2 linked regions of the Methylobacterium currus genome follow. The protein of the gene in region 1 interacts with the protein of each later gene in a pairwise test. Links are inferred from orthologs where the notes say so. Each region holds a gene or a part of one and is shown in the gene's direction. Other genes may lie near its edges.

Region 1 (6,194 bases):
TGGTGCGCCACGCCAACGGCTACGTCTCGGCCTACGCCCATAACGGCGAGATCGACGTGCGGCCCGGCGAGAAGGTGAAGCGCGGCCAGACCATCGCGAAGTCCGGCGCATCGGGCAACGTCACCTCGCCGCAGCTCCACTTCGAGATCCGCAAGGGCGCCACCCCGGTCGATCCGGTGCCGCACCTGGCGAGCAATTGAGTGCGATGAGTTCGTGAGGGGAGGCGGGGCGCGCGAGCGTCCCGCCTTCGTCGCGTCGGTCGGGAAGGCCGTCTTCCACCCCGACGGTGGTGCAACCCGCCGTGTCATCACGGGTTCTCGGCTGCGTCGAGCCCGGCATGACGGGGCGGGTGCATGACGGGGCGGGTATCAGAATCGATCGGGGAAAATCGGACAGCGCTAATCCAGCCGCTGCCCCAGCCGCCCCGCGAGATCCTGGATATACTGGAACGCCGTACGGCCCGACCGCGCCCCGCGGGTGGTCGACCATTCCAGCGCCTCGGCCCGCAGCCGCTCCGGCTCGACCTTCAGATCGTAGCGCGCCACGTAGGCGTCGACCATCGCCAGGTACTCGTCCTGGCTGCACTTGTGGAAGCCGAGCCAGAGGCCGAACCGGTCCGAGAGCGAGACCTTCTCCTCGATCGCCTCGCCGGGATTGATCGCCGTCGAGCGCTCGTTCTCCATCATGTCGCGGGGCAGGAGGTGGCGCCGGTTCGAGGTCGCGTAGAAGATGACGTTGTCGGGCCGGCCCTCGATGCCGCCGTCGAGCGCCGCCTTCAGCGACTTGTACGAGGTGTCCTCGGCGTCGAACGACAGGTCGTCGCAGAACACCACGAAACGGTGCGGGTCGGGCCGCAGCCATCCCATCAGGGCGGGCAGGCCCTCGATGTCCTCGCGGTGGATCTCGACGAGCTTCAGCGGACGCTTAGGCCCGCCCCGACCGTCGGTCTTGGCGTTGATCTCGGCGTGCACGGCCTTGACGAGCGACGACTTGCCCATGCCGCGGGCGCCCCATAGCAGGGCGTTGTTCGCCGGCAGGCCGCGGGCGAAGCGCTCGGTGTTGTCGAACAGGATGTCGCGCATCCGGTCGATGCCGCGCAACAGCCCCATCTCGACCCGGTTGACCCGCGGCACCGGCTGGAGCCGGCCTTCCGGCTGCCACACGAAGGCGTCGGCCGCCGCGAAGTCGGGGGCGGGACGGGCCGGCGGGGCGGCGCGCTCCAGGGCCGCGGCGATGCGCAGCAGCACCGGGAGCAGGTCGGACTCGGGCAGGTCGGACGCAGGACGGGGAGGGCTGGTCGGGTCGGTCATCGCGGGTGAACGGGCTCCTTGCGCAGGGGCGGACGTGCGGCCGGCACCTCTTAATCCCAAGGCAGCGCGAACGAAAACCCGCCCGGATCGGCCGGGGATGCCCCACACCCCGCCGTTGCTTTCGGGTCGTCGGTGGCTATAGTCCGCGCGCTTTTGCAAGGCCGGCGGGGACCCGCGCGGCCCGATTTCGTCTTGTTTCGGGAGACCTCGAGAGTGATCACGCCCGCCTTCGCGCAGGGAGCCGGGGCGACCGGCGGCACGGACATCCTCGTGCAGGTCGTCCCCTTCATCCTGATCTTCGTGATCATGTACTTCCTGATCCTGCGCCCGCAGCAGCGCCGCGCCAAGGAGCACCAGGACATGGTCAAGAACGTGCGCCGCGGCGACACGGTGGTGACCACCGGCGGTATCGTCGGCCGTGTCGCCAAGGTGACCGAGGCCCCGGAGATCGAGGTCGAGATCGCCCCGAACGTGCAGGTCAAGGTGGTCCGCACCATGATCGCCGAGGTCCGGGCCAAGGGCGAGCCGGTCAAGGCCGCCTGAGCGGATCCCCGACGCGAGGGCCGGCCCTGAGCAAAACCGCCGGGGCCGCCCTATCTGACGCACACCTCAAGGACCGGTTGGAACGCCGCGGATGCTCCGTATCTCCACCACGAAGGCCGTCGCGACGCTCGCCGTGATCCTGATCGGCCTGATGCTCGCCGTGCCGAGCTTCTTCTCGGCCGAGCAGCGCAAGGGCTTCATCGCCTCGCTGCCGTCCTGGTTCCCGACCTGGATCGTGCCGACCCGCGCCATCGTGCTCGGCCTCGACCTTCAGGGCGGCTCGCAGATCGTGCTTGAGGTCGACCGCAACGACCTCGGCCGCACCATGGCGCAAGGGTTGCGCGACGACGTGCGTCAGGCCCTGCGCGAGGCCGGCGTGCAGGCCGATGGCGGCATCCAGCTGCAGCCGCGCGGCGTGCAGCTGCGCGTCAGTGACGCCGCCAACCGCGCCAAGGCGATGCCGAAGCTGCAAGGATTGTCGCAGCCCGTCACCGATGCGACCCTCGGCCAGACCGGCGCCCGCACCCTGGACGTGCGCGAGGAGCCGAACGGCCTGATCCAGCTCACCTTCACGGATGCGGGCTTCAATGCCCGGGTGCGCCGCGCGGTCGCCCAGGCGATCGAGGTGGTGCGCAAGCGTGTCGACCTCGGCGGCACCACCGAGCCGTCGATCCAGCAGCAGGGCGCCGACCGCATCCTGGTCCAGGTGCCGGGCTTGCAGGACCCGGCCCGCCTGGAGGAGCAGCTCGGCAAGACCGCCAAGCTCGAATTCCGCATGCTCGCCGACAGTGCCGCGGGCGACGTCGACATGCTGCCCTCCAAGGATGCCAACGGCCAGCGCGTGCCGGTGGAGCGCCGGGTGATGGCCGACGGCGCCGACCTCACCGATGCTCAGCCGGGATTCGATCAGAAGTCGAACGAGCCGATCGTCAACTTCAAGTTCAACCTGCGCGGCGCCCAGAAGTTCGGCCAGGCGACGAGCGAGAATGTCGGCCGCGCCATGGCGATCGTCCTCGACAACGAGGTCGTGTCGGCGCCCCGCATCCTGCAGCCGATCACCGGCGGCCAGGGCCAGATCTCGGGCCGGTTCACGGTGCAGCAGGCCAACGACCTCTCGGTGCTGCTGCGCGCCGGCGCCCTGCCGGCCAAGCTGACCGTGATCGAGCGCCGCACCGTCGGCCCGGGCCTCGGCCGCGACTCGATCGAGGCCGGCAAGACCGCCACCATCGTGGCCACGATCCTCGTCGTGGTGCTGATGTTCGCGGCTTATGGGGTGTTCGGCCTCTTCGCCAACATCGCGCTCCTCGTCCATGTCGGCCTGATCCTCGGCCTGATGTCGGTCCTGGAAGCCACCATGACGCTCCCGGGCATCGCCGGCATCGTGCTCACCATCGGCACCGCGGTCGATTCCAACGTGCTGATCTACGAGCGCGTGCGCGAGGAGGTGCGGGCCGGCCGCTCGATCCCCTCGGCTCTCCAGGCCGGCTTCGACCGCGCCTTCGCGACCATCGTGGATTCCAATTCCACCATGGCCATCGCCGCGGTGATCCTGTTCTTCCTTGGCTCGGGGCCGGTCCGCGGCTTCGCGGTGGTGTTCATCCTCGGCATCATGACTACGGTCATCACCGCCGTGACCCTGACCCGGATGATGATCGCCCTGTGGTACCAGCGCCTGCGGCCCAAGACCCTGCCGATCTGACCGGCTTTCCGCGGCCGGCCCTGAGGCCGTCCGCATCCGCGCTGCGCCCGATCGGGTGCGCCGACACACCTTTTCGAGACCGACGATGCGCCTCCTCCGCCTCTGGCCCGACGAATCCCATTTCGACTTCATGCGCCTGCGGCGCCTCAGCTTCCCGCTCTCGGCGTTCATCTCGGTCGCCACGGTGGTGCTGTTCCTGCAGATCGGGCTCAATTTCGGCATCGATTTCAAGGGCGGCACCCTGGTCGAGCTGCGGCCGAAGCCGGGCGTGACGTCGGATGTCGGCTCGGTGCGCCACACCGCCAACGAGTTCGGCTTCGGCGAGACCGAGGTGCAGGAGCTCGGCCAGGGCTCGATCTCGGTGCGCTTCCCGCTTCAGGCCGGCGGCGAGACCGGCCAGACCCTGGTGATGCAGAAGGCTCACGCCGCCTTCGACAAGGATTACGCCTTCGACCGCGTCGAGACCGTCGGCCCCCGCGTCTCGGGCGAGCTGGTCCAGTCGGGCACGATCGGCGTCGTTTTGTCGGTCGTGGCGGTGCTGCTCTACCTGTGGTTCCGGTTCGAGCGCGAACTGGCGCTGGGCGCCATCGTCGGCACCCTGCACGACATCGTCATCACGGTCGGATTGTTCGTGATCACCCGGATCGAGTTCAACATGACCTCGATCGCCGCGATCCTCACCATCGTGGGCTACTCGCTGAACGAGACGGTGGTGGTGTTCGACCGCACCCGCGAGCTGATGCGGCGCTACAAGACCATGCCGACCGAGCAATTGCTCAACCTGTCGATCAACTCGACCATGTCGCGCACGGTGATGACCGCGATGTCAACCGCCCTGTCGCTGCTGGCCCTGGTGCTGTTCGGCGGCGAGGCGATCAAGGGCTTCTCGGTGGTGATGCTGGCCGGCGTGGTGATCTGCACCTATTCGGCGATCTTCGTCTCGACCCCGTTCCTGATCTATATCGGGCTGCAGGCCGGCGGGACCCGTTCGCAGGCCCGCGACACCTCCACCCTGCCGCAGGCGGCCGAGTAGTGGCGCCTCCCGAACGCCAGCACGACGGCTTCGTCCCGGGCCGTCACCCGATCGACGCCTATGGCGGCGGGGGGTTTCGCTTCGCCGAGATGTCGCATCGCGGCTCGATCCTGGCGCTGCCCTCCGGCGTGCACGCCTGGGACGTGACCGAGCCGGCCGGGATCACGCCCGAGAGCCTGGGATCCCTTGTGGCCGAGGCCGGAGAGATCGACCTTCTCCTCCTCGGCACGGGGCTTGAGATCGTGTTCGTGCCCGATTCCTTGCGCCGGTTCCTGAAGGACTCCGGCATCGGCCTCGACGTGATGCAGACCGGCGCCGCGGCCCGGACCTACAACATCCTGATGGCCGAGAACCGCAAGGTCGCGGCCGCCCTGATCGCGGTGTCGTGAGCCGGATCCGATGAGCCAGCCCGAGACGCGGGATCCGGCCTGGGCCTACGCCCATTGCGAGGCCCTGGTGCGCGAGGGCGACCCGGACCGCTGGTATGCCAGCCTCTACGCTCCGGCGGAGACACGCCCGCATCTCCTCGCGCTCGCCGCCTTCAGCCTGGAGGTGGCGCGGGTGCGCGACGCCGTGTCGAGCCCGATGCCCGGCGAATTGCGCCTGCAATGGTGGCGCGACGCGCTCCAGGGCGAGGCGCGGGGCGACGTGCGGGCGCACCCGGTCGCCGCCGCCCTCGACGACACCCTGGTCAAGGCGCGCCTGCCGCGCCAGCCCCTCGTCGACCTGATCGACGCGCGGGTGTTCGACCTCTACGACGACCCGATGCCCTCGACCCGCGACCTCGAAGGCTATTGCGGCGAGACCGCCTCCTGCCTGATCCGCCTCGGCAGCCTGATCCTGGCGAAGGGCTCCGAGCCCGGCGGCGCCGCGGCCGCGGGCCATGCCGGCGTCGCCTACGCGGTGACGGGCCTGCTGCGGGCGCTGCCCTGGCACGCGCGGCGCGGCCAGGTCTACCTGCCGGCCGACATGCTCAAGGCTCACGGCGTCACCCGCGAGGACATCGTCGCCGGGCGCGGCGGCCCGGGGCTGCTCGGCGCCTGCGCCGACCTGCGTGCGCTGGTGCGCCGCCATCTCGCGGCCTACGCGGCCGAGCGGGCGACCATCGCGACCGTGGCCGCCCCGGCCTTCCTGCCGGTCGCCCTCGTCGAGGGTTATCTCTCGCAGATGGAGCGGCCGGGCTACGACCCGCTCGCCAGCGTGATCGAGGTGCCGAACTGGCGCCGGATCTGGTGGCTCTGGCGGGCGGCGCGATCGGTCAGGTGATCCTCGCGCTGCGCTGGTTTACGATCCTCCGCGTCATCCCTCCGCGTCATCGCGTGATTCGCCGCGGACGAGACTCCGGCGTCCATCACCGCTGGCCGTGCCGACCAAGGGGAATCGCGGTTCGCTTCGTCCTGACGCGTCAGCGGTGACGGGTCCCGGGCTCCGCTGCGTGGCCCCGGGGGAGGACGCCGTGAGCGGGATGCCGGCGAGACTCGTCGAGCTCTCGGCAAGTCCCCCTGTCGTCTCGTTCGCCTGCAACCTGGGAATCGCATCCGCGAACCGCGCGATCGGCAGGAAGAGGCTGAAGCGGCGCTCCTTGTCCTCGACATGGATGATCGCCTCC
Region 2 (6,386 bases), 4.3 Mb from region 1 along the record:
CACCTCGCCGGTGCAGGTCCGCACCATGCGCAGCGTGCAGCCGCCGATCCGGGTGATCTGCCCCGGCCGCACCTACCGGCACGATTCCGACCAGACCCACACCCCGATGTTCCACCAGGTCGAGGGCCTGGTGATCGACCGCCAGGCGAACATCAGCCACCTGAAGTGGATCCTGGAGGAATTCTGCAAGGCATTCTTCGAGGTCGACAGCGTCAAGATGCGCTTCCGGCCGTCGTTCTTCCCCTTCACCGAGCCCTCGGCCGAGGTCGACATCCAGTGCTCGCGCAAAGGGGGCGAGATCCGCTTCGGCGAGGGCGACGACTGGCTCGAGATCCTCGGCTGCGGCATGGTCCATCCGAACGTGCTGCGGAACTGCGGTCTCGACCCTGACAGTGTGCAGGGCTTCGCCTGGGGGATGGGCATCGACCGGATCGCGATGCTCAAATACGGCATGCCGGACCTGCGCCCGTTCTTCGAGGCCGACGTGCGCTGGCTCGAGCATTACGGCTTCCGGCCCCTCGACATCCCGAGCCTGGTCGGCGGCCTGACTGGCTGAGAGACGCTTCCGCGAGGCGCACCATGACCGTGGACGAGATCACGACGATCGCCGACGAGATCCTGACCCGGCATCTCGCCGAGTCCGGCTGCGAGCGGGTCGAGGTGCGCCCGGGCTACAACCAGCCCGACGAGCCGTCGCTGTTCGTCGTCGCCCCCATGAAGGCGGGTTCGGGCGTGACCGGGGGCAAGGAGTCCAACGTCGCCAACGCGGCGCTCTGGCTGCCTCTGCGCGAGAAGGGGGAGGAGCGCTTTCCCTATCTCGATCTCGATGACCCCGACGACGAGAGCTTGGGCGACAGGAGCTTGGGCGACAAGAGCTTGGGCGACGACGAGGACGATAGGGACGTGGAAGAGGATGCTTATGCCACGCCTCGGTAATGCCCTCGTCCACGACCTCCTGGTGGTTGCCGACATGCTCGCCGAACAGGGCGGGCGCCGCAACCTGCGGAAGGCGGCGATGCGGCGCGCCGTCAGCCGTGCCTGCGACGCCGTGTTCCACGGGCTCTGCTTCGTCTGTACCCGGGCACTCGGTCTCTGGCGGCGCGACGCAGCGCTGACGGAGCCGGTCTACCGGCTCCTCGACCACGGCCAGATCCGCAAGCGCCTGGCCGGGCGCGAAGCGGCCGAACTCGGCCCGATCGTCGTCGAGATCGGTGCGGCCTTCGCCTGCCTGCAGGACCGCCGGCATCAGGCGGATTACAGCCCCCCTAGCCTGAACATCCACCGCGACGCGACCCGCAACGTCGTCGCCCGCGCGAAGCAGGCCGTCTGCGACCTCGAATCCCTCGACGACGACCAGTGCCGACGCCTGGACGTCCTCCTCATCACGAAGACCCGGCTCGCCTGAGCCGAGAGGTTTAGCCCCATGAAATTCACCCTCGCCTGGCTCAAGGACCATCTCGACACCGACGCTTCCCTCGACCTGATCGTCGAGACCCTGACCCGCATCGGGCTGGAGGTGGAGCGCGTCGAGGACAAGGCCGCGGATCTCTCGGCCTACCGCATCGCCGCCGTGCTCACCGCCGAGCAGCACCCCAACGCCGACCGCCTGCGGGTCTGCACCGTCGAGACCGGCGAGGGCGCGCCCGTGCAGGTGGTCTGCGGCGCGCCGAACGCGCGGGCCGGCATGAGAACTGTGTTCGCGCCTCCCGGCACCTACGTGCCGGGCAAGAACATCACCCTGTCGGTCGGGGTGATCCGCGGGGTCGAGAGCCGCGGCATGCTGTGCTCGGGCGCCGAGCTCGGCCTGTCCGACGACCATGACGGCATCCTCGACTTGCCCCAGGACGCCCCGGTCGGCCAGCCCTTTGCGGCCTTCGCCGGCCTCGACGACCCGGTGATCGAGATCAACCTGACGCCGAACCGGCCCGATTGCACCGGCATCCACGGCATCGCCCGCGACCTCGCGGCCGCCGGCATCGGCACCCTGCGGCGCGAGCATCTCGCGCCGGTGCGGGGGGAGGGGCCCTGCCCGGTCACCGTCACGCGCGACTTCGGCGCGGACGACGCGCATCTCTGCCCGCTCTTCGGCTTGCGGCTGGTGCGCGGCGTCAAGAACGGGCCCTCGCCCGAGTGGATGCGCCGACGCCTCACCGCCATCGGCCTGCGGCCGATCAATGCGCTGGTCGACATCACCAACTACGTCACCTTCGACCGCGGCCGGCCGCTCCACGTCTTCGACGCCGCCAAGGTGAAGGGCGACCTCACGGTCCGCCGCGCCCGCGACGGGGAGGAGATCGTCGCCCTCGATGGGCGCACCTACCGGCTCGACGACGGCGCGATCGTCATCGCCGACGAGGCCGGAATCGAGTCGATCGCCGGCATCATGGGTGGGGAGCATTCCGGCTGCGACGAGGGCACGACCGACGTGCTGATCGAATCGGCCCTGTGGGACCCGCTCGCCATCGCCCGCACCGGCCGGCGCCTCGGCATCGTGACGGATGCCCGCTACCGCTTCGAGCGCGGGGTCGATCCGGCCTTCGCCCTGCCGGGCCTGGATCTCGCGACCAAGCTGGTGCTCGACCTCTGCGGCGGCAGCCCGAGCGAGGCGACCGTGTCGGGCGAGGTGCCGGACACCGACCGCATCATCGACTTCCCCTGGACCGAGGTGCGCCGGCTGTCGGGCCTCGACCTGCCGCGGCCGGAGATGAAGGTGATGCTGGAATCTCTCGGCTTCCACGTCGCCGGATCGGGCGACCGGGCCAAAGTGCTGTCCCCGTCCTGGCGCCCCGACGTCGAGGGCAAGGCCGACCTCGTTGAGGAGATCGTCCGCATCGCCGGCCTCGACCGGATCGAGCCGAAGCCCCTGCCGCGGATCGAAGCGACCGTCATCCGCCCGGTCCTGACCGTGATGCAGAAGCGCACCCGGCAGGCCAAGCGCGAATTCGCCGCCCGCGGCCTCGTCGAGGCGGTGACCTGGTCGTTCATCGCCCATGGCGATGCGACCCTGTTCGGCGGCGGCAAGCCGGAGCTGGCGCTCGCCAACCCGATCGCCGCCGACCTCTCGGACATGCGCCCGAGCCTGGTGCCGGGCCTCGCCCGCGCCGCGCAGCGCAACGCCGACCGCGGCTACGGCGACGTCGCGCTGTTCGAGGTCGGGCAGTGTTTCGCCTCCGACCAGCCCGAGGGCCAGACCACCAAGGCGACGGCGCTCCGCCGCGGCACCGCCCGCCATGGCGGCGCCGGCCGGCACTGGGACGGCCCGGCCCGGCCCGTCGACGCCTTCGAGGCCAAGGCCGACGCGCTGGCGCTCCTGACCTCCCTCGGGGTGCCGACCGGCGGCCTCCAGGTCGTGGCCGGCGGGCCGGACTGGCTGCATCCCGGCCGCTCCGGCACGCTCCAGTTCGGGCCGCGCAACCAGGTCGGATTCTTCGGCGAGCTGCACCCGCGGGTGCTGAAGGCCCTCGACATCAAGGGCCCGGTGGTGGTCTGCGAGATCACCCTCGACGCCCTGCCGCTCCCGAAGCACCGGCCGACCAAGATGAAGCCGGCGGCGAGCCTGCCCGACTTCCAGCCGCTCACCCGCGATTTCGCCTTCGTGGTCTCCCGCAGCGTGGCGGCGGGCGACATCCTGAAGGCGGCTCAAGGCGCCGAGCGCACCCTCGTCGCCGGCATCGAGGTGTTCGACGTCTACGAGGGCGCCGGCATCGGCGAGGACCAGAAGTCCGTCGCCGTGGCCTTGCGGCTCCAGCCGACCGACCGCACCCTCACCGATGCCGAGATCGAGGCGGTGAGCCAGAAGATCGTCGCCGAGGTGACGCGCAAGACCGGCGCGACCCTGCGGGGCTGATCCCGGACGGGCCGGCGGCGCGGTGGGCGCCGCCGGCGGAAACGGCGAGGGGAAGGCGGACATGGCGGAGACCGATCTGGTCCGGGAGCTGTCGGGGGCGACCTATCTGCCGGAGGCGGCCCTGGAGCGGGCGCGGGCGGCGCCGGAGACGATCGCCGAGCCGGTCCTCGCCGTCCTCGACCGTGCCGCCGACGGTGATCCCGAGGCGCTGACCGAGCCCGAGCGGAGCCTGCTCTTCTGGGGCATCCACGTCCTGGCCTCTTCCCGCGACACCCGGATCCACGCGGCCCTGATGCGCCTCCTGCGCCGCGACGAGGGGGCGGTCTCGGCCGCGCTCGGGGAAGATTACCCGAACACCCTCGCGGCCCTCGTCGCCGGCAGCTTCGACGGCGATGCCGACCGGCTGCTCGCCGCCATCGCCGGCGAGGTCCCGGCCGGCCTCGCGCGGATGCAGCTCTTCCACGCCCTCGCGCTGCTGACCGCCGACGGGCGCATCGACCGCGAGGCGGTGAAGGCGTTCCTGGTCCGGTTCGACGACGAGCGCCTGTGCGCCTCCGACGCGGAGGAGGTCTGGCAGGGCTGGGAGGACGCGATCTCGCTTCTCGGCTTCGACGACCTCGTTCCCCGCCTCAAGGCGGCGCGCAAGGACGGCCGCAATGCCGGCAGCGTCGTCGACTGGGGCACGGTGCAGGACACCCTCAAGGAGGCGCGCCTGCGGCCGAAGAGCCGCGACCGTTTCGACGACCTGCTGATCGATTACCTCGACGACCTGGTCGGGGCGCTCGACCACACCCGCGAGGGCGCCTACGACCACCTGCCCGACCTCGACGAGGACGGCTTCCCGATCCCCGAGCGCAACCCCTACCGCGACGTGGGTCGCAACGATCCGTGCCCGTGCGGCAGCGGCAAGAAATTCAAGAAGTGCTGCCTCGACAAGGTCGAGCAAGGCTTCGCGGCCCTGCCGCCGCTGCCGCCGGCACGCTGAGGGCAGAGCGCTGGACCGAGCCTGAGGGCGCGATGTCCCGGCAGGTCCGGCGCCCTGACTTACGTGGATGTACTTCCCGTGGACATTCCCCATCCGGACCGTCGAGCCGACGCGGCTGCAGGGGCCGAATCCTCGCGGCTGTGCGGGCAAAGCTTGACGCAGAAAGCGACAAATAAAGACAGGGGCGATTGCCGGAATTCAAAATGAATGCCATGTGATTCATTCGTTCATTTTGGCGCGACGGCAGCTCGTTTTGATATTGCTGACAAAATTCCAGCCTTGTCTTGTAAGGGCATCAATGGAAGAAAAAACTTTCATGGGCAAAAAAATCGAAAAATTTTACGGAATTTTCTGAAATCTGCCGCAGCGTTAACGCCATCTCTTTTCTGGCGGGTGAACGATCCGATGCGCATCCAAATGCGTGCACGCTTGTACGGCGGCTTCACGCTTCTGGCGATCCTCGCGGCCGTGATGGGCGGTTTCGCCTATCGGCAGACCGGCAGCCTCGACGGGATGTTCGACACCAAGGCGCAGCTCGAGCGGGCGGCCCGCGAGCTCTACACGCTGAACGGCCTGACCGACCACTTCCTGGCGCAGAGCCTGACGTACCGGATGACGCCGAACGCGGACGGGGCCGCCGGGATGCAGTCCAGCCTGTCCGAGATGACGCAGCTCGCCGACGGGCTCGCCGCGCGGGCCCTGTCGGACGAGCGGCGCGCGCTCTATGCCGGCCTGCGCGACCAGTCGAACGGCTTGGAAGCGGAACTCCCCAAGCTGGTCGCGCTGGGCACGCAGATCCGTGAGAACAAGGCCGGCGTCTACACTGCGGGCGACGACCTGACCAAGGCCTCGGGCGTGCTCGTCGCCCAGCTCCGGTCCGGCGGCGACGACGCGATCCTCGACCAGGCGGTGGAGATCGAGCGGACCCTGCTGCTGTTTCGCGTCATGAACTGGCGCTTCCTGGCGACCACCGACCCGAAGACCCGCGCGCTCTCGGCCGCGACCTTCACCACCGCCGAGGCCTCGGTCGGAAAGCTGAAGGCGTTGAACCTGACGCCGGCGCAGCGACGGGATCTCGCCACCGTCGAGGAGGCGCTGCATCGCCTCAACCGGCACATCACGGCGGCGGCCTCCGCGATGCTCGAGAGCGAAGCCCTGTACGAGCAGGGCCTGAAGCCCAAGGCGGAGGCGCTCGCCGCTGCCGGTACGCAGGCCCGCACCAAACTGGATGCCGTGCTCCAGGACATCGCCACCCGCAGCAGCGACACGATGGCCTCGACGAAGCAGGTGCAGGTGGCGCTGCTGGCGCTGATCCTGGCGATCAGCGCCGCGTCGGCGGTGCTGATCGGGCGCAGCATCACCCGGCCGATCTCCGGCATGACCCGGGCGATGAGCCGCCTGGCCGCGGGTGAGACCGCCATCGAGGTCCCCTCGCAGGATGCGACCGACGAGATGGGCGAGATGGCCCGTGCCGTGGAGGTGTTTCGCCAGAACGCGGTGGCGCGCCTCGCGCTGGAGGCCGACCAGGCCGCACAAGCCTCCGCCCGCCAGCGC

What was found.
Region 2: the proteins of secD (region 1) and pheT interact in binary tests that used the Escherichia coli proteins (3 or more experiments, as listed by UniProt). The link is inferred for Methylobacterium currus from one-to-one orthologs.

The regions. Positions count from the first base shown.
Region 1 is NZ_CP028843.1:2,017,078-2,023,271, reverse strand. What follows is about bases 1,418-4,248. They hold secD (protein translocase subunit SecD), read left to right. Parts: upstream 1,418-1,944; coding sequence 1,945-3,552; downstream 3,553-4,248. Other genes in these bases: secF (protein translocase subunit SecF), read left to right, coding at 3,638-4,248; yajC (preprotein translocase subunit YajC), read left to right, coding at 1,524-1,853. Outside these bases: DA075_RS09460 (peptidoglycan DD-metalloendopeptidase family protein), read left to right, coding at 1-200; DA075_RS09455 (ATP-binding protein), read right to left, coding at 399-1,310; more of secF, read left to right, coding at 4,249-4,585; DA075_RS09435 (Mth938-like domain-containing protein), read left to right, coding at 4,585-4,974; DA075_RS09430 (phytoene/squalene synthase family protein), read left to right, coding at 4,985-5,851; DA075_RS09425 (hypothetical protein), read right to left, coding at 5,885-6,194. UniProt on the Escherichia coli protein: Part of the Sec protein translocase complex. Interacts with the SecYEG preprotein conducting channel. SecDF uses the proton motive force (PMF) to complete protein translocation after the ATP-dependent function of SecA.
Region 2 is NZ_CP028843.1:6,292,178-6,298,563, reverse strand. What follows is about bases 1,113-4,135. They hold pheT (phenylalanine--tRNA ligase subunit beta), read left to right. Parts: upstream 1,113-1,423; coding sequence 1,424-3,847; downstream 3,848-4,135. Other genes in these bases: DA075_RS28905 (YecA family protein), read left to right, coding at 3,909-4,135; DA075_RS28915 (hypothetical protein), read left to right, coding at 1,113-1,405. Also shown: pheS (phenylalanine--tRNA ligase subunit alpha), read left to right, coding at 1-556; DA075_RS28920 (hypothetical protein), read left to right, coding at 580-936; more of DA075_RS28915, read left to right, coding at 920-1,112; more of DA075_RS28905, read left to right, coding at 4,136-4,832; DA075_RS28900 (methyl-accepting chemotaxis protein), read left to right, coding at 5,250-6,386.